Regions from separate parts of the Pseudoalteromonas sp. H103 genome, predicted to be linked through region 3. Evidence: predicted binding sites of a transcription regulator. Region 3 holds the regulator's gene; each other region holds the start of a gene.
The links. Region 3 encodes MetJ, which represses methionine synthesis genes. Its sites were predicted from a motif close to TAGACGTCTAGACGTCTA; they were not measured.
Positions count from the first base shown of each region.

Region 1: a site for MetJ is predicted at 4,629-4,646, ahead of metK (methionine adenosyltransferase). Genes of this name have one in related genera too.
Region 2: a site for MetJ is predicted at 4,921-4,938, ahead of ATS74_RS01510 (methylenetetrahydrofolate reductase). Genes of this name have one in related genera too.

Region 1 covers NZ_LOFG01000001.1:350,544-357,485, forward strand. Annotated here, with positions in the region: gene ATS74_RS01625 (hypothetical protein) at 1-28, shown strand, start outside; gene serA (phosphoglycerate dehydrogenase) at 119-1,348, opposite strand; gene rpiA (ribose-5-phosphate isomerase RpiA) at 1,358-2,011, opposite strand; gene ATS74_RS01640 (5-formyltetrahydrofolate cyclo-ligase) at 2,049-2,645, opposite strand; gene ATS74_RS01645 (hypothetical protein) at 2,664-3,206, opposite strand; gene metK (methionine adenosyltransferase) at 3,376-4,527, opposite strand; gene tkt (transketolase) at 4,832-6,823, shown strand.
Region 2 covers NZ_LOFG01000001.1:315,621-322,562, forward strand. Annotated here, with positions in the region: gene ATS74_RS01485 (hypothetical protein) at 1-178, shown strand, start outside; gene ATS74_RS01490 (hypothetical protein) at 199-591, opposite strand; gene ATS74_RS01495 (DUF3581 domain-containing protein) at 759-1,460, shown strand; gene ATS74_RS01500 (DEAD/DEAH box helicase) at 1,554-2,801, shown strand; gene ATS74_RS01505 (sensor domain-containing diguanylate cyclase) at 2,860-3,837, shown strand; gene ATS74_RS01510 (methylenetetrahydrofolate reductase) at 3,921-4,877, opposite strand; gene ATS74_RS01515 (M16 family metallopeptidase) at 5,137-6,942, shown strand, end outside.
Region 3 covers NZ_LOFG01000002.1:117,987-124,928, forward strand. Annotated here, with positions in the region: partial or broken gene metB (cystathionine gamma-synthase) at 1-1,028, opposite strand, end outside; gene metJ (met regulon transcriptional regulator MetJ) at 1,297-1,617, shown strand; gene ATS74_RS03775 (malic enzyme-like NAD(P)-binding protein) at 1,682-2,923, opposite strand; gene rpmE (50S ribosomal protein L31) at 3,439-3,654, opposite strand; gene priA (primosomal protein N') at 3,885-6,071, shown strand; gene ATS74_RS03790 (SPOR domain-containing protein) at 6,092-6,619, shown strand; gene hslV (ATP-dependent protease subunit HslV) at 6,699-6,942, shown strand, end outside.

The DNA of each region.
Region 1 (6,942 bases), on a different contig from region 3:
TATTAACTTAGAAGTTAAAGGCGAATAATAGCGATAAGCTATACATTGTCAGCTTAATGCAAAAAAGCCGTACTTGATTAATCAAGTACGGCTTTTATTATTTCAGCTGATAGCTATTTTAGTGAAGAATACGCGCTCTAATTGTACCTTCTACTGCGCTTAGCTCTTTAAGTGCAACTTCTGATTGATCTGTATCTACGTCAATAACTACATAACCAATTGATTCATCAGTTTGTAAGTACTGAGCGGCAATGTTAATACCGTGCTGGGCAAACGCTTGGTTAATTTGCGTTAATACACCTGGGCGGTTGTGGTGCACGTGTAATAAACGGCTACGATTAGCAAGCTCTGGTAGTGATACTTCAGGGAAGTTAACAGCCGTAATTGTTGAGCCATTATCTGAGTATTTAGCTAATTTACCGGCTACTTCAATACCAATGTTTTCTTGCGCTTCTTGAGTTGAACCACCAATGTGCGGCGTTAGAATAACGTTGTCGAATTCACGCAGCGGCGATACAAATTCTTCTTCGTTAGATTTTGGTTCAACGGGGAATACATCAATAGCAGCGCCGCTTAGTTTTTTCTCGCTAAGTGCTTCTGCTAGTGCATCAATATCTACCACAGTACCGCGTGAAGCGTTGATTAAAATAGAGCCTTGCTTCATTACTGCAAGTTCAGCAGTGCCAATCAGGTTTTTAGTTTGCGGTGTTTCTGGAACGTGTAAGCTAATAATATCAGCACGTTGCAAAAGCTGCGTTAGGTTATGTACTTGCGTTGCGTTACCTAAAGATAGTTTATCTTCGATATCATAATACTCTACGTTCATACCTATGTTTTCAGCCATAATACCTAGTTGCGTACCAATGTGGCCGTAACCAATAATACCGAGCGTTTTACCACGGGCTTCAAATGAGCCGGTTGCTGTTTTTAACCAGCCGCCACGGTGCGCTGCTGCATTACGCTCTGGAATACCACGTAATAGCAATAGTATTTCGCCAAGTACAAGCTCTGCTACAGAGCGAGTGTTTGAAAACGGGGCATTAAATACCGCAATACCACGCTCACGTGCTGCGCTTAAATCTACTTGGTTTGTACCAATACAAAAACAACCAATGGCTACTAACTTTTCAGCCGACTCTAATACAGCTTGGTTAATATGAGTACGAGAACGAAGTCCTACAAAGTGCACATCTTTAATGCGCTCTTTAAGCTCGTCCTCAGGTAAGGATGTTTTTACGTAGTCGATGTTGCTGTAACCATTACGTTTAAGCGTTTCTACTGCGCTTTGGTGAACACCTTCAAGCAAGAGAATTTTAATTTTGTCTTTTGCTAACGATACCTTACTCATAACCTCATCCTATTTAATTTGAGGCCCATTTTTAGTGCCGATAATTACTTTATCAGCGCCGCGCATTGCAAATAGGCCGTTGGTAACTACGCCAACAATTGAATTAATCTGTGTTTCAAGTTGTTTGGCATTACTAATACTTAAATTGTGTACATCTAAAATAACGTTACCGTTATCTGTTACTACGCCTTGGCGGTACACAGGGTCACCACCAAGTTTTAATAATTCACGTGCAACGTAGCTGCGTGCCATTGGTATAACTTCTACCGGAAGCGGGAAGTCGCCCAATGTATCTATTAGTTTTGTGTCATCAACAATACACACAAACTGTTTTGCTACCGCTGCTACAATTTTTTCACGGGTAAGTGCTGCACCGCCGCCTTTGATCATTTCATTTTGGGCGTTAATTTCATCTGCACCATCTACGTATACATCAAGTACATCAATGTTATTTAGCTCAAACACTTCAATACCTAGCGCTTCTAGGCGCGCTGTTGAAGCTTCAGAGCTTGATACTGCACCCGTTATGGTGTCTTTTACTGTACCAAGGGCATCAATAAAATGATTTACGGTAGAGCCTGTACCAACACCAACAATAGTGTTTTCTTTAACAAACTCGAGTGCAGCCCATGCTGCTGCTTTTTTTAATTCGTCTTGCGTCATTGTCATGCTCATATATCAAATGTGTAGTGAGTGCTTATTACCATTGATAAATTTTATCAGGAGTAATAATAGTTTTAAGTGGTACATCCCACGATTCAATAGGCAGTGCGTCTACTTTTTGACAGCTATGTGCTAAGCCAATAAGTTGCGGTTTTTGCCAATTGCCTTGGTGAAGTTGTGCCAGTGTTTTATCGTAAAACCCACCTCCCATTCCTAACCGGTTACCTTGGTTATCAAATGCAACTAATGGCATAAGTAAGTAATCTAAATCAGTTAATGGGCATATTTGAGAGCAGTTCAGCTTAGGCTCCAAGATACCATAGCGATTTGCCTTCATGGGTGAGTTTTTTTCATAGCGCTGAAATAGCAATGTAGCGCCATTAAATGGGTGAATTACAGGAAGGTAAAGTGTGTGGTTTTGTTGCCATAATTCATTAATTAACAAAGAGGTATCTAGCTCGCCATCATTACTGAAATAAATGGCAATATGCTTCTTGTTAGGTGTTTTTTTGCTTTTTAGGTGTTGAGTAAAATTCACTTTTAACGATTGGGCCGCGATCGATTGCTGACTTTTTGGCAAGCTATTACGTATTTTACGTATTTGAGTTCTTATTTGTGCTCGTTTATTGCTCATTTAACTATTTAACCGCACCTAAAAAGAAAATAAATTTGGAAAACCTAAATAAACAGCAAGCAAAATCAGCAAAATAACGACGGTAGCTATTAATATATATAGAAACAAATTACTACGCTTTGCTGGTGTTGTTATTAGCTCTTCATCAAGCATTAAGTCGTCGTCTTGCCATTCATCTGTACTTTCATCAGGTGCTTTTAATTGGGCTTCAGGAAGACGTTGCTCTAGCTCTTCAAGTTTTTCTTCTAAGCGAATTAAGCTACTCGTAATGTAATCTAGTGCATCAAAAATTCTTTCATCGCGCTGGCTGCTTGGCATTTGTTGAGAGGGCGTTGGCGATGTACTTGCTTGTAGTTTACTTTTAATGCCGAGGCTCGCTAAGAGCTTGGCTTGTTTTAGCGCTTTATCTTTATTACTTGGCGCAAATAATGGTTTGCCCTTTAAAAAAAGAGCCACTTTTTCTTCTGACGTTTTTAGTTTAGTTGCTAAATTTACGCACGCTGTTTTGCTATCAACACCTTGTGCAAGTTCTACAAATATAACGCGAAAGTTGTCGGCCATTAAACTATCCCTAAAGCTTTTATAATAAAGTGAGTATATACCTAAAGTGCAAAAGAGTTCGAGATTGATTTTATTGTTATTTTGCAGACGCTCTATAAACAATATAGTTAAACGTTAGATATAAAAACGGCCCTAAAAAGGGCCGTTTATATTTTTGTACTGTGTTGGCTTAAAGGCCAGCAGCTGCGCGAAGTGCGTCTGCTTTATCTGTACGTTCCCAAGGGAATTCGTCGCGACCAAAGTGGCCGTAAGCCGCTGTAGGAAGGTAGATAGGGCGCTCTAAATCAAGCATTTGAATTAAGCCGTAAGGGCGTAGGTCAAAGTGTTCACGAATAAGCTCGATTAAACGGCTTTCTTCTAGCTTGCTTGTACCAAATGTTTCAACGCTGATAGAGGTAGGCTCTGCAACACCGATTGCGTAAGATACTTGTAACTCACACTTATCAGCAAGACCTGCAGCTACTACGTTTTTAGCAACGTAACGTGCAGCGTATGCAGCTGAGCGGTCAACTTTTGATGGATCTTTACCAGAGAAAGCACCACCACCATGACGCGCCATACCACCGTATGTATCAACAATGATTTTACGACCTGTTAAACCACAATCGCCCATTGGTCCGCCAATTACAAAACGACCTGTTGGGTTAATGAAAAATTTAGTCGCGCTTGTAATAAGCTCTGCAGGAAGTACCGGCTTGATGATAGTTTCCATCACCGCTTCTACTAAATCTTTTTGTGAAATGTCTTCGCTGTGCTGAGTAGAAAGTACTACAGCATCAATACCTACTGGCTTACCGTTTTCGTATGCAAATGTAACTTGAGATTTTGCATCTGGGCGTAACCAGTTAAGCTCACCGCTTTTACGTACTTGCGCTTGGCGCTGTACTAAACGGTGTGAGTAAGTAATTGGAGCTGGCATGAGTACTTCTGTTTCGTTACATGCGTAACCAAACATTAAGCCTTGATCGCCTGCGCCTTGTTCTTCTGGGCTAGTACGGTCAACACCTTGGTTAATATCAGGAGACTGTTTACCAATAGTGTTTAAAATTGCACACGAGTCTGCATCGAAACCCATGTCTGAGTGTGTGTAGCCAATTTCACGTACTGTTTTACGTGTAATTTCTTCAATATCAACCCATGCGCTAGTAGTGATTTCACCACCAACCATAACCATACCGGTTTTTACGTAAGTTTCGCACGCAACACGGGCATGAGAGTCTTGCTCTAGGATAGCATCAAGTACCGCATCAGAGATTTGATCGGCGATTTTATCCGGATGACCTTCAGAAACAGATTCAGAAGTAAATAAATGTTTTGCCATTGTATTTCTGCTCACAAATATTGCGCTTCACAAACGTCGGTATTAGCGCTAAAAAATTAAGGGGCGTATTTTATCTAAAACAAAACTGCTTGCATAGTGTTTTTACGCCTAGACGTCTAAATAAAATGAGTAATAACTTTTCGGTCTTAAAAAATATTCATAATGCCCCTTTTTTATGGGGTTTTTAATTGCACACTGCACCCACAATAAGTAAGAATGGTTGCCATAACAGCTCTTAAGATATTTAAGAGCATTAATGAACACATAAATACCCGCGCAAATACACATAAAGGTAGGAGAATTCATGCCATCTCGCAAAGAACTTGCAAATGCTATTCGCGTCTTGTCAATGGACGCAGTACAAAAGGCCAAATCTGGTCACCCTGGAGCCCCTATGGGCATGGCCGATATCGCTGAAGTATTATGGCGCGATTATCTAAATCATAATCCAACTAATCCAGAGTGGGCTGACCGTGACAGATTTATTCTTTCAAACGGCCACGGTTCAATGCTTATCTATTCTCTATTGCACCTAACTGGTTACGACTTACCACTGGACGAAATTAAAAACTTCCGTCAAATGCATTCTAAAACGCCAGGTCACCCTGAGTACGGTTATGCACCAGGAATCGAAACTACTACGGGTCCACTAGGTCAAGGGATCACAAATGCGGTAGGTATGGCGATTGCTGAAAAAGCACTTGCTGCACAATTTAACCGCGAAGGTTACGATATTGTTGATCATTTTACCTATGCATTTTTAGGCGACGGTTGCCTAATGGAAGGTATTTCTCATGAAGCGGGTTCACTTGCTGGCACATTAGGCCTAGGTAAACTTGTTGCGTTTTGGGATGACAACGGCATTTCAATCGATGGTGAAGTAGAAGGTTGGTTTACAGATGATACGCCGGCTCGCTTTAAAGCATACGGTTGGCATGTAATAAGTGGCGTTGATGGCCACGACAGCGATGCTGTTAGTGCTGCAATAGCAGAGGCTAAAAGTGTTACCGACAAACCATCACTAATTTGTTGTAAAACAGTGATTGGTTACGGTTCGCCTAATAAATCAGGTAGCCACGACTGTCACGGTGCTCCACTAGGTGATGACGAAATTAAAGCGTCTCGCGAATTTTTAGGTTGGACTGGCGATGCATTCGAAATTCCTGCTGATATTTACGCACAGTGGGATAGCAAAGAAAAAGGCCAGCAGCAAGAATCAAGCTGGGATGAAAAATTTGCAGCATACGCAAAAGCATACCCAGAGCTTGCAGTAGAATACAAGCGCCGTATTAATAACGAACTTCCGGGCGACTGGGCTGCAAAATCTCAAGAATACATTGAGCAACTACAAGCAAACCCAGCAAATCCTGCATCTCGTAAAGCGTCACAAAATGCACTAAACGCATTTGGTCCGTTATTACCAGAATTCATGGGTGGCTCAGCCGATTTAGCAGGCTCAAACTTAACAATTTGGGATGGATCTAAAGGCTTAACACACGACGATGCAAGCGGTAACTACATTTACTACGGTGTACGTGAGTTTGGTATGTCGGCCATTATGAATGGTATTGCCCTTCATAAAGGCTTTATTCCTTACGGTGCTACGTTTTTAATGTTTGTTGAATATGCAAAAAATGCGGTACGTATGGCTGCACTAATGAAGCAACCAAGCATTTTTGTATACACGCACGATTCAATCGGCCTAGGTGAAGATGGTCCAACTCACCAACCGGTAGAGCAAATTGCAAGCATGCGTTTAACGCCTAATCTATACAACTGGCGCCCGTGTGACCAAGTTGAGTCGGCAATTGCATGGCAACAAGCTATTGAACGTAAAGACGGCCCTACATCGCTAATCTTTACTCGCCAAGGCCTTGAGCAGCAATCGCGTGACGCACAGCAATTAAGCGATGTTAAAAAGGGTGGTTACATCCTTAGCTGTGACGGTAATCCGGAGCTAATTATTATTGCAACGGGTTCTGAAGTTCAGTTAGCACAAGATTCAGCAACAGAGCTACGCAGCCAAGGTAAAAAGGTACGAGTTGTATCTATGCCGTGTACAGATGCCTTTGAAGATCAATCTGCACAGTACAAAGAAAGTGTATTACCGGCATCAGTTACACGCCGCGTAGCAGTAGAAGCAGGTATTGCTGACTACTGGTACAAGTACGTAGGCCTAAACGGCGCTGTAGTAGGTATGACTACCTTTGGTGAGTCTGCCCCTGCTGGCGAGCTGTTTGAGCACTTTGGCTTTACTGTAGAAAACATTGTAAGCAAAGCAAACGCGTTGTTTTAACCGTTAGTTTTAATATTTAAAAGCCCGCCCTGTGAAAACAGAGCGGGCTTTTTTGTTGGAGCTAATATAAAACATTGCTTTTAAATGTATGCAAGCTTGGTGTTTACCCAAGAAATACA
Region 2 (6,942 bases), on a different contig from region 3:
TTACAAGCTTAATTTTGTACTAGTAAAGCCTAAAACTGGCGGGGCATTTAAATGCTCTAAATGCATTATTAATTGGTTTAACCGCGTGTATTTATTTAGACCCGATAAGTATGAGCACAGTGTAACTAAAATAGAGTCGGGCAAGCGTGTATTACTTAGCTTTGCATTAAATATTTAGCCAGAGTTAAGGGTATTTAATTAATAGTCGTAGGCCTGTCCGGTGCATAAAACAGATAGGTCACAATACGATACTGAGGTTTCACTACAAGAATTGATAGTAAAGGCATTGCCGCCTCTGCGCATTGCATCCGCTTTAAGCGAATCAATCGCGTTTGATTTAGAGCGATTGTAGCTTATATTTTTATTGCCTCTACCGTCGCCATCGCAGCTTTCGCCTTCTATTCTCCCTAAAAGTGTTGCGCCACTTTCGTGTGCTTCTTGGTCGCTATAAAATTGCTGCAAATCTCTTTTATTAACGTAGGTGCCAATTTCTTGAGATAAAACGCCGTTGTCTATATCTGTATGATAAGTCATGCCAGAGCACCCAGCCAAAGTTGTTAGTACGCTTATTGTTGCTATAACACGTAGCATAATTATTAGTCCCTTATGTAGTTTGGAAAGTAAATTACTAACAAAAACAGAAGTGTGCAACATTTACTCTTAAGTTAATTGTAAGATTTAGTAAGTGATTCGACCTCTCTTTATTTTATTTCTGGTAGTATGGATAGGTTATAAGCAGTTTAAGCAGTGAACAAACTATGTTAAGTCCTTATTTTCAGCAACATGCTGATTACGTTTCTATCTCTCGTGAGCAAGGTTGTCGTTTCGCAAAATGTGTTGCCGATGACTACAACCCACTTCATGACAAAGATGCTAAAAAGTTTTGCGCGCCAGGAGACTTACTTTTTTCTTTAGTGTTAGACCGCTATGGTATAAGTGAGCGAATGGAATTTACCTTTGCTGGTATGGTTGACGAAAACACTAAACTTAATTTCCCACAAGGGGATGACGAATTTGATGTAACCAACGGCGATAAAGTTATATTAAAGGTAAAACGCGAAGGTAAAACCAGCAAATGCCCAACACTTACTAATAGCCTAATAAAAAACTATGTTGAGTTTTCTGGTGCGGCTTTCCCGCATGTAATTATTCCACTAATGGGTAAGCAAGAGGTGATGATTAACCCTGCGCGCCCAATGGTTATTTACGAGTCGATGATTATTAACCTTGATAACATTGATATTCAAGAACCTACGCTTGAATTTGCTGAGCCAAGTTTTGAGTATGCCGGTAAACGCGGAAAAATTACTTTGCGCTTTAATTTACTAGAAAACGGCGAAAAAGTCGGCTTTGGTGAAAAGCACATGGTGGTGTCGGGTATTCGTGAATATTGCCAGGCAACCGTTGACGATTTAATCGCATTTTATAATGAGCGAAAAGCCACATTAAAACCGGCTTAAAGTTTATTTTAAATAAAGGCGCTATTTATAGCGCCTTTTTTATTACTAAAGCTCAGGTATAATAGCGCTCTTTGTTATTTTAAAGCTAAGCCTATGTCTGCTACATCGTTCTCATCTCTTAAACTCGATTCGTTATTATTAACAGCGATTGAGCAAAATAATTACACTACGCCAACCGCAATTCAGGTTAAAACTATTCCGCCTATTTTAGCGGGCAACGATGTAATGGGCAGTGCACAAACAGGCACAGGTAAAACAGCAGCCTTTGTATTACCACTACTACATAAGCTTTTAAATACACCTAAAAAAGATGAGCCAGGCATTGCCCGAGTGGTCATTTTAACGCCAACGCGTGAGCTTGCTCAGCAAGTATTTGCCAGCTTTGAAAAGTACGCACAAGGCAGCAATATTAATGGCGCTTTAGCGTATGGCGGCGCAAGTATTGGCCCGCAAATTAAAGCACTTAAAACAGCGCAAGTAATAGTCGCAACCCCAGGGCGATTACTCGATCATATAGTTAAAGGCAGTGTGATACTTTCAAGTGTTGATTCATTAGTGTTTGATGAAGCAGACCGCATGCTCGACATGGGCTTTATTGACGAAATAAAACGTATTCTGCGCCACATTCCAGGCGATCGCCAAACTTTATTGTTCTCAGCAACATTTGACGATAGCGTGTTTGAGTTGAGTAAAAAGCTACTTAAAAACCCTGAGCTTATAGAGGTTGATAAACGTAACTCGGCTGCCGTTGAAGTAGAGCAAGTTATTTATTCGGTAGATGAAGACAGAAAGCGTGAGCTGGTATCACACATGATTGGTATGAAAAACTGGCGCCAAGTACTCATATTTACGCGTACTAAACAAATGGCCGATAAGCTTGCTAAAGAAATGTGTAAAGACGGTTTAAAAACAGAATCCATTCATGGTGATAAATCGCAAGGCGCGCGCGACCGTGCACTACAAAACTTTAAAGAAGGCACTACACGCGTATTAGTTGCCACTGATGTAGCTGCGCGCGGGCTCGATATTCCTGCGCTTAAATACGTAATAAATTTTGAACTGCCATACATAGCTGAAGACTACGTGCACCGTATTGGCCGTACAGGTCGCGCCGGTGAGCAAGGCCTTGCAATGTCGCTAGTAAGTATTGATGAGCAATGGTTACTGGAAGAAATAGAAGTACTGCTTGATACGCGTTTAGCGCCTCAATGGTTAGAAGGTTACGAGCCAGATTTAAACAAAAAGCCTAAAGATAATCGTAAAAACACCAATAAAGCGCGAAAAGATCGTGATAAAAAACGCATTACAGGTCAAAGAGCACCCAGTAGACGCCGTAAGTAATAGCTTTTGTTTCGCTTTTTTGCCTATACTTGAGCTAATAAATAGCTGAGGTAAAGTTATGTTTGAAACGGATCAATGGGCATTTTCGGGAGTCGATGGCCAAATATCACTGCACAAATGGCAAAAGACCATTGATCTTATTACGGGGCTGTTTTCGGCTCCGTCAGGTTATATAGTACAGGCAACTAGCAAAGGCTACCGGGTTGTAATTAGAAGTAATGAAGGCGGCTCTAACTTTGAAACCAACTCAATACTCCCTCCACAAACACCTCTTTTTTGCAGATACGTAGCGGAAAATAACAATATTTTATATGTTAACGATGCCTGCAATAATGAGCAATGGAATACCATGCCTGAGGTTGTTGAAGATGGCGTTCAATCATACCTAGGATTACCCATTCATTGGCCCGAAGGTGATGTGTTTGGCACGCTATGTTTAAAAGACACAAAACAAACTAGTTATACCGATGAGTATTTTGAGCTAATAGAGCAGCTTCGCGACTTGATTGAAGACGATTTAGCGCTTATTTATAGCTTTGAGCAAATGCGCGAAATAGCCATGCTTGACCCACTTACAAACATTTATAACCGCCGCGCACTTACCTTGCTAGCTCAGCAAAAGCTTAACTTAGCACTGCGTTTAGGCTTTGACGTATGCTGCTTGTTTATTGATATAAACGATTTTAAAAAATTAAACGATACCTGCGGCCATGAAGTAGGCGACAAAGCGTTAATTATTTTGGCTAATACCCTAAAAACACATTTAATAGATGCTGATATAGTAGGGCGTTTAGGCGGCGACGAGTTTGTGGCTGTAATGCAGGTAAGTGATAAAAGTAAGCTTAGCTACATTATTAATAAAATTACCACTGAGTATTCAAAAGCTTTACTTAAAAAAGGTGTTCGCGATATATCGCTGAGTATTGGCTATAGCTTTACGGATAAACAAAAACAACCATTTGACGCATTACTCAATGACGCAGACCAAGCCATGTATAAAAATAAACAAGCTTATAAGCAGGCTAAAAAAGCTTAACAATAAAAGCAGTACACTTAATCATAGCGATAAAAAAGCAAGCTATTAGGCTTGCCAAGAAGGGTGTGAATTTAGTTTAACTTTTAAGCGATTTGTTTCTCAGCTAGGTTGAGCTCCATAATGGCTTTTAATAAACGGTATAAATTTATTGATGCATCAATTTCTTCTTTACGGTTTGTTAAGCTTTCAATATTTAAGCCCAGTGGCACGTCTAGGTGCGCACAGCTTTTAAGGATTAAGTCGAGGTTTTCGCGGCAAATACGTACAGATTCACTTAATGTGTTTTCTGCATCAAGCATGCGCCATTTGGTGGCTTCTGGCACTGAGATACCCAACCATTGCATAAACTCTAAGGTTTTTTCGCCGCCGCAGGGAGTAAACGTTAAAATAAGTCGTTTTGGTGTAATGCCTTGTGCTTTGCAGGTACGCGCGTAACTGGTGATTAAATCAATTGTGGCTTGCCCATCATAAACAGCCTGAGATATAAAAAACTGGCAACCTTGTGCTGTTTTTTCTATTAAGCGTTCGTGCTCATTTCGTTTACTTGAATGGCGTTCTGCAATAGTAACGCCACCTAAAAAGAAGTCATCACTTTGCTCTGCCAATGTTTTATAGGCATCCGGTAGGCTTAGTTTTATATCACCCACCGATGATGGGCTACCCACTAAAACCACATTTTTTAAATCGTAGTCGTTTTTAGTTTCGCTTAGCCAATCTTTAAATTCGCCTACGCCACGTTGCGCTACACTTTTATATGTAATTACATCTTGAGCAGATAAATTACGAAGTAATTGGCTGTATTCACGTGGGTCTACAGTTTGCTTAAACGGAAATGGGCGAGCTTGGTTAGTGCGGCTGCTTTCGTCTTGAATGTCGTAAATTATTACGCCGTCGTATTCAATTTCGTGCAAGCGCCCTAATAGCTTCTCTGCAATGGTTTTTAATTGCGCTTTATCGGTGCCAACTTTAGGCGGGGTAGTACCAATAAGATAAACACCTTGTTTGGTGTCTTCTATTTTCTCTTGAAGTGATAAAGCCATAATCCTCATTCCAGCTTAGTCCAATGTATGTAATTTAATATAGCAGCCATTTAGACGTCTAGATAGATTTATCTAATGAAAATTTTTCAACTTAGGTGAGGAATATTCATACTGACAATTTAATAAACCGCCTGATTGACACAGTTGTTTACATAAAAAATGGGCTAAAGCTCTTACATTTACTCGCTTTAAGGCATAATCGAATGTGAGTTAGTAATAAACCTAACAATAAATTTGCTCAATTTAAAAAGGGACAATAATGAAATTTAAATTATTAGCAACAAGCTTAGCGGTATCACTAGCGCTAACTGGCTGCGTAACACAGCAAAGCGAAAACACCCAAACAGCACAACAGCAGCAAACAACAAAAGCTGACGAACGTGTATTTTCGCAAGAGTACTTAATTGAAGAGCTAGATAACGGCTTACGTGTAATGGTAGTTAAAACCGATTACCCAGATGTAGTTTCGCTGCAAATTCCGGTATCAGTTGGCTCGCGCAATGAAGTAAAAGAAGGTAAAACCGGTTTTGCTCACTTTTTTGAGCACATGATGTTTAAAGGCTCTAAAAAATTTCCGCAAGACGAATACACTGCCATATTTAAAAATGCAGGGGTCGATAACCGTGCTTACACCACTAACGATTACACTAACTACCATTTAAATTTTTCAAAGCAGCACCTTGATAAAGTACTTGAAATTGAAGCCGATATTTTTCAAAACTTAACCTACACCGAAGAGCAATTTAGAACCGAAGCGCTAACGGTTAAAGGTGAATATTTAAAAAATAACGCCAGTCCAATTCGTAAATTATTAAGCGCTGTACGCGAAGAAGCCTTTGATAAGCATACCTATAAACATACCACTATGGGCTTTTTTGAAGATATAGAAGCCATGCCAGATCAAATGGCATACGGTAAAGAGTTTTTTGATAAGTTTTATAAGCCTGAATATGTATCGCTAGTGATTGTAGGGGATGTTGACCCTAAAGCCACTATGGCAATGGTTAAAAAGCATTGGGGTGGTTGGGAAAAAGGCGATTACGTTGCCGATATTAAAGCTGAGCCAAAGCAGCAAGCACCTAAATATATACATGAACAAAACGAAGCCTTACCAGGGCATTGGTTACTTGTATCGTATAAAGGTGCGCCATGGGAGCCTGCTAAAAAAGACAGAGCTGCGCTTGATTTAATCTCACAGCTTTATTTTTCAAACAACTCTGACTTATACCAAGAGCTTGTTGTTGATAAACAAATAGCGAGTCAAATGTTTACCTACAATCCAGAGACAAAAGATCCTGGTTTATTACATGTATTTGTAAAAGTTGAAAACGAAGAAGATTTAGCAAAAGCACGTGATGCAATTAACCGCACTTACGCTAAAGCACGCACTGAACTTGTTGATGAGCAAAAGTTAAGCGATTTAAAATCTAACCTTAAATACAGCTTTATTAATGGCTTAGATTCATCTCAAGCGATTGCATCAACCCTTGCAAGTTACATGCATTTTGAGCGCGACCCTGAGGTTATTAATCAGCTTTATAAATCGGCCGACAACATCACAGCACAAGATATTAAAGCCGTGGCTAATAAATACTTTGTAGATGACTCGCGTACAACCGTGACCATGTCGGCACTTGATAAAGCCCCAGGGTTTGAGCAAGAGGCTAACTTAAGTGCAGCAGTCGCAAAGCTTGAGCAAGCACCAGAGGCACCGGTATTTAAAGTGCTTGATAAAACTAATAGCTCGCCGCTGATTGACGTAAACTTTTTATTCAATACAGGTGCAGCCGCAGACCCTCAAGGTAAAAAAGGTGTAGCCGCGCTCACCGCCGCTATGCTTGCTCAAGGTGGCTCACAAAGTACTAGTTACAAAGAAATTCAAAAAGCGCTTTATCCGCTTGCGGGTAGCTTTGGTTATCAAATAGATAAAGAAATGCTGTCGTTCCAAGGGCGTATTCATAAAGATAACGCTGAAACTTGGTATGCACTTGTAAGTGATCAATTACTTAATCCAGGGTTTAGAGACGATGACTTTAAACGCCTTAAAAAGGAAATGATCGACGGT
Region 3 (6,942 bases):
GCATGCGTCATCGTTGCAGGGTGGCAAATTAAGCTCTCTACGCCGCCTAGCGACTCTGCTAAGCTAAATGCCTCAAGGCTTGTTAAAAATGCCGCAGCGTCGTTAACATCGCCTTTAATATCAAAACTGACCATACCACCAAAGCCAAGTTGCTGAGCCTTTGCCAATGCATGTTGAGGGTGCGACTCAAGTCCTGGGTAGTAAACTTGGCTCACAAATTCAGAGCTTTCAAGGTACTTGGCAATTGCAAGTGCGTTTTCTTGATGCTGTCTTAAACGTACATTTAAAGTACGCAAGCCACGAAGCGTTAAATAGCTATCAAATGGTGCACCTGTAATACCAATGTTATTTGCCCACCAAGCTAACTCATCACCAAGTTCTTGTGTTGCAGCTATCACAGCGCCGCCCACAACATCAGAATGGCCATTGATATATTTAGTCGTCGAGTGAACAACAATATCTACACCAAATTTAATTGGGTTTTGCAGCGCAGGTGATAAAAACGTGTTATCTGCAGCAACAAGTGCCCCGCACTGCTTAGCTATATCAGTCACTGCTTTAATATCTGTTAAGCGCAGTACCGGGTTACTTGGTGTTTCAATCCATATTAATTTAGGTTTTATTGCTAAAATTTTATCTAAGTTTTCTTGCTTGGTTAAATCTAAAACTTCAAGCTTTAGTAATCCGCGTTTTTGCAAAGACGTAAATAAACGGTAGCTTCCACCATAACAATCATGTGGAATAACCAGTGTATCGTCATTATTTAATAACTGAGTCGCTAAATGCACGGCAGCCATGCCTGTGGCAGTAATAATACCGCGCGCACCACCTTCAAGTTCAGCCAATGTTTCAGCTAATATATCGCGATTGGGATTACCGCTGCGCCCATAATCGTACTGACGCTTAGTATCAAAGTCGGCAAACGAATACGTAGTCGATAAATAAATTGGCGGAACTACAGCGCCATGGTGTTTATCTGCATCTACGCCATTACGTACTGCAATAGTCGCTTTGTTTTTTTCGCTCATATTCGTCACCTGATTAATTTGGATGTTTAGACGTCTAAAAGAGTAAGTTATCCATTTTGATAAGTCAAAGCTTTTAAAGCTCTAGATGGCTAAAAATAACTAACTTATAAAACTTGAATGGGGCTATATTTACAATTACAGCCGGCTTATTAAGATAGATTGGTATCTATTATTTGACTATCTTTTTTAAATCGATAGAATTTCACGCATATTTACACGCTTTTTACGCCGTGTGAGAAATTAATAATCTGAGGCAACGATACATCTTATGGCTAAATGGAATGGTGAGTATATTCACCCATACGCAGAACACGGGAAAAAATCAGAGCAAGTTAAAAAGATCACCGTTTCGATCCCGCTAAATGTATTAAAAGTTTTAACGGATGAGCGCACGCGCCGTCAAATAAATAACCTTCGCCATGCAACAAACAGTGAGTTGTTATGCGAAGCGTTTTTGCATGCATTTACAGGCCAGCCATTACCAAATGACGATGACTTACGCAAAGACAATGCAGAAAAAGTACCTGAAGAAGTTAAAAAGATAATGCAAGAAATGGGTTTAGAAGTGCCTATTTTAAACGAAGAATAAATCGTTACCTTTTTAATCAAAAACCTCAGCCATTGCTGAGGTTTTTTTGTTTTAGCATATACCTTTAAGCCATGTAATTTTCAGGTAAGTCAATTTGCGCAACACCCGATTCTACCGCAGCTACAGCTACAGCTTTAGCTATACGAGGTAGTAAACGCGGATCCATTGGCTTAGGAATAATGTACTGTGCACCAAATTCAAGCTTATCAACACCCGCAGCTTTTAATACTTCTGCTGGTACTGGCTCTTTAGCAATACTACGAATAGCTTCTACCGCAGCAATTTTCATTTCATCGTTAATAGCGCTTGCGCGCACATCTAGTGCACCACGAAAAATAAACGGAAAACATAAAACGTTGTTAACTTGATTAGGGTAGTCAGAGCGCCCCGTTGCCATAATTAAGTCGTTGCGTGCACCATGAGCAAGTGCAGGATCGATCTCAGGATCTGGGTTTGAACATGCAAACACCACAGGTTTTTCTGCCATTAGCTTTAAATCTTCAGCTGCTAGCAAGTTAGGGCCAGAAACGCCTACAAATACGTCAGCGTCTGCAATTACATCTTGTAAAGTACGTTTATCGGTATTGTTAGCAAACAGCTGCTTGTATTCGTTTAAGTCATCACGACGTGTATGAATAACACCCTTACGGTCCAACATATAAATATGCTCGCGAAGTGCGCCACACTTAATTAGCAGCTCCATACACGCAACGGCAGCAGCGCCTGCACCTAAACATACAATAATCGCATCTTCAATTGACTTACCCTGCACTTCTAGCGCGTTTAGCATGCCTGCAGCAGTCACAATAGCAGTACCGTGTTGATCATCATGAAAAACCGGAATACTACAGCGCTCTATTAATGCTTTTTCAATTTCAAAACACTCTGGTGCTTTAATATCTTCAAGGTTGATACCGCCAAAAGTATCAGCAATATTTGCAACCGTATTGATAAAATCTTCAGTGGTACGATGCTTAACTTCAATATCGATTGAATCAAGCCCAGCAAAACGTTTAAACAATAACGCTTTACCTTCCATTACAGGCTTAGATGCTAAAGGCCCTAAATTCCCTAGGCCTAAAATTGCAGTGCCATTAGTAATTACCGCAACCATATTACCTTTGCCGGTATATTTATAAGCATTAGCAGGGTCAGCAGCTATTTCACGAACGGGTTCGGCAACACCGGGGCTATACGCAAGCGCAAGATCTTGAACCGTTTCGGCGGGCTTGGTTAGTTCAATGCTAATTTTACCTGGTACTGGGTGTGAGTGATAATGTAGTGCTTGTTCACGAAAGTCTGACATAACGCGATGGTATCCTGCAATTTAAGTTAAAGTGAGAGGTGGTGTCTTGGGGTAAGATACCCTTATTATTTTTAAATTCCAAGCAATATCAGGTCTATCCTGTTATATGCTATATCCTTTAATTTTAAGAGGTTTTTCAGTAACTTTGCTGGATTATATCGACATTTAATAAATAAAAATTCACCAAAAAAGGTCGTTTTGAGGTGCTTTTATGTCTCCAATGTTCTTTATAAAATGTACGTTTAAAGTATTACTATAAATCTAAAATAATAGCCTATTACTCTACTTTAAAAACAGATGACTCCACGTTGGCTACTTTTATCAACCTAGTTAAAAAATGTACTAACTAAAATATAGAGAATATAAATAGATTTGTCTGCAAAGGTTTATGCATACTCATAATAAAAGGCAGAAATAGTTATGCAAAAGAGGAAATAACTAAAGTCGCTTGAATAATTAAATTTTAGGCACAAAAAAAGCACCCTAAGGTGCTTTTTTTAACTAAACAGCAATAATTACTTCTTGCTGCTAAGTGCACCGAAGCGCTTGTTGAAGCGATCAACACGGCCGCCAGTGTCTAAAATCTTTTGCTTACCAGTGTAAAACGGGTGACACGCAGAACATACGTCTAAGTGAATGTCTTTACAAAGAGTTGAGCTAGTTTCGAATTTGTTTCCGCATGAACATGTTGCAGAAATTACTTCGTACTTAGGGTGAATACCTTCTTTCATAGGAACCTCTAGTTAAGGCCGCATCGCTCTCCAAACCCGAAGTCTGGCACCATACGTCGTTAAAACAAATTTGTTGGTCGCGAATTTTATCCAACAACAACCCCCTACACAAGTATTAATTTATGTTTTTGCTAAAAAAGTGAACAACCTCTTTCTATAGTGCTATTCCTTATAGGTTTTTAGACATATTTTTAGTACATTAGGCAATTAATTTTATGGGTGAAGTTGTTATGCGTTTTGTTGAAGTTGCTATTAAAGTCCCGCTACCACGCACCTTTGACTATAAAGTAGAAGAACAACTCAGCGGGTTATCAACACTGCTTGAGCCGGGCATGCGTGTTTTAGTGCCATTTGGCAATCAAAAGAAAGTAGCTGTTATTCTCAGTGTTAAAAATACGACTGACGTACCAGAGAACAAAATAAAAAACATAATAGAAGTCATCGACGATACCCCTATTTTAAGCGCCCAGCACTTAGATTTACTTAGCTTTACAGCTCGATATTATTGCTACCCACTTGGCGAAACTATACACATTGCGTTACCGGGGGCTCTTCGCCAAGGTGAATCACCCGATAAAACCAGTATTAATATGGTTACCCTTACTGAGAAAGGCGCAAAAGTCCCTTCGCTAAAAGCTAAAACTCAGTTAAACCTATTAAAGCAGCTATCGCAATCAGGTAAATCATCGTTAACTGAATTAAAAGCGCTAGGCTTTAGTAAAAAAACAATCGATAGCTTAATAGATAAAGATTTAATAACACAAACTATTGAGCACGATAATCAATGGCAAAGTGTTGCGCCTACCGTTGGTACCAAACCCGTATTAAATAAGGAACAAGCTGTTGCCTGTACTGCCATTAACCAAAGCACTGGCTTTAAAAGCTTTTTATTAGAAGGTGTCACGGGCAGTGGTAAAACCGAAGTATATTTACAGTGCCTTGAGGAAGTTTTAAAGCGCGGCGAGCAAGCATTAGTATTAGTGCCAGAAATAGGCCTGACGCCGCAAACTGTAAACCGTTTTCGTCGCCGCTTTCCTGATACACCGATTATGTTATGGCACTCGGCTCTTACAGACAACGAACGCTTACAAACATGGCGCTTTTGCGAAAAAGGCAGTTGCGCTATAGTAATAGGCACACGTTCGAGTATCTTCCTGCCATTTTTAAAACTCGGTATGATAGTGGTTGATGAAGAGCACGACTCATCATTCAAGCAACAAGACACCTTACGCTACCACGCTCGAGATTTAGCAGCGTACCGTGCTTTTCAACACAAAATACCGCTTATTTTAGGCAGTGCAACGCCCGCACTCGAAACCCTACATAAAGCTATAAATAACAAATACCAGCTTTTAAGTCTTACTGAACGAGCGCAAACGGCCACCGATAACCAATTTAAATTACTTGATATGAAAGGGCAGCCTGACCAAGCAGGGATTGCACATGCAAGCCTTGCAACTATGCGCCAACATTTAAATCGTGGTAAACAGGTTATGGTGTTTTTAAATCGGCGTGGTTTTTCTCCCACTCTTATTTGTCATGAGTGTGGCTGGCTAAGCGAGTGCAAACGCTGTAGTACCAGTGCGACTTTTCACAAAGCGATAGGCCAAATGATTTGTCATCACTGTGGCGATCAATACCATGTCCCGCATCAATGCCCAGACTGCGGAAGCACGCAAATTTTTCCAAACGGTAAAGGGACTGAGCAAATAGAAGAGTTTTTATCGAGCGAGTTTCCTGACACACCAGTAACACGTATAGATCGCGATTCAACCCGTCGCAAGGGGAGCCTTGAAAAAGCACTAGATGAAATAAATCTCGGTGGCGCACGTATTTTAGTAGGTACACAAATGCTTGCTAAAGGCCATCACTTTGCAGATGTAAGCTTGGTACTTATTTTAGATGTAGATAGCGGTTTATACTCTTGCGATTTTAGAGCAACAGAACACTTAGCGCAGTTAGTTACGCAAGTTGCAGGACGTGCTGGTCGCTCTGGCGAACCCGGGCAAGTATTATTACAAACGCACTTTCCAGAACACCCTCTTTTACAAGATTTAGTTAATAATGGCTATCAAGACTTTGCTCGTTTTGCTTTAAGCGAGCGAGATGATGCAGATTTACCGCCAATCACTAATATGGCGATTGTCAGGGCGCAAGGGCACAGTATTAAACAAGTCGTCGATTTTTTGACGGATTTGGTTCCTGTAAATGGGGTATCTGGTATACAATTGCTCGGTCCGATCCCCGCACCTCTTGAGAGAGTTGCAGGTATGTATCGTTTTCAATTACATATTCAAGCGCAAGATCGCCGCGTATTACACCAGTATCTTTCGCAAATGGTTGATTATTTAAGTACTAGCAAACTAGCACAAAAAGTTCGCTGGAGCTTAGACGTAGACCCTATAGACATGATTTAGGTTAAGGCCACAATAACACCATGGCACAGCACGATTATATTAATAAAAAGCCTGCAGGCAGAAACAGTAAAAAACAAGCACCGGCTAAAAAGCCCTTCCCAATCCTATTAGTAATTATTGCCTTGTTACTCGTTGGCGGTTTTGCTTACGGATTATGGTTTATAAAAAGTAATGCCGATCCTAAACTGGTAGAAAAACAAGCTAACCCTACGCCTGCAAAAAAAGTAGAAGTAGCGATACCGCGCACGCCTGAGTTTATTAAAGAGATCAGAGAGCACGAAATTCAGGTTGAGGTAAAAGAAATTGAGCAAAAAGGCCCGTATGTTATGCAGTGCGGATCGTTTAAAACTCATGCACAAGCCGAATCACTTAAAGCTAAAATAGCATTTGCAGGGCTAATTTCTGAAATAAAAGAAGCAAAAGGCAGCAATGGTATTTGGTACAAAGTACGCTTAGGCCCTTATAAAACCAAACGCCAAGCCGAAAGCGATAAGAACAAACTTAAACGTGTAAAAATAGTCGGCTGCGGAATTTGGGGCTGGACTTGAAAATAAACCATTCACCCATATAACCTCATCATAATCGTTTTTTACGAGTTGCCACTGCAACTCGATGATGAGGAATAACATGACCACTATTGTAAGTGTACGCCGCGGCGACAAAGTAGTAATCGGCGGCGATGGCCAAGTTTCACTTGGCAATACCGTAATGAAGGGCAATGCCCGTAAAGTTCGACGTCTTTATAATGGCAAAGTAATCGCTGGTTTTGCTGGCGGTACTGCTGATGCCTTTACCCTTTTCGAACGCTTCGAAAGCAAACTAGAAATGCACCAAGGTAACCTAACCAAAGCTGCAGTAGAAATGGCCAAAG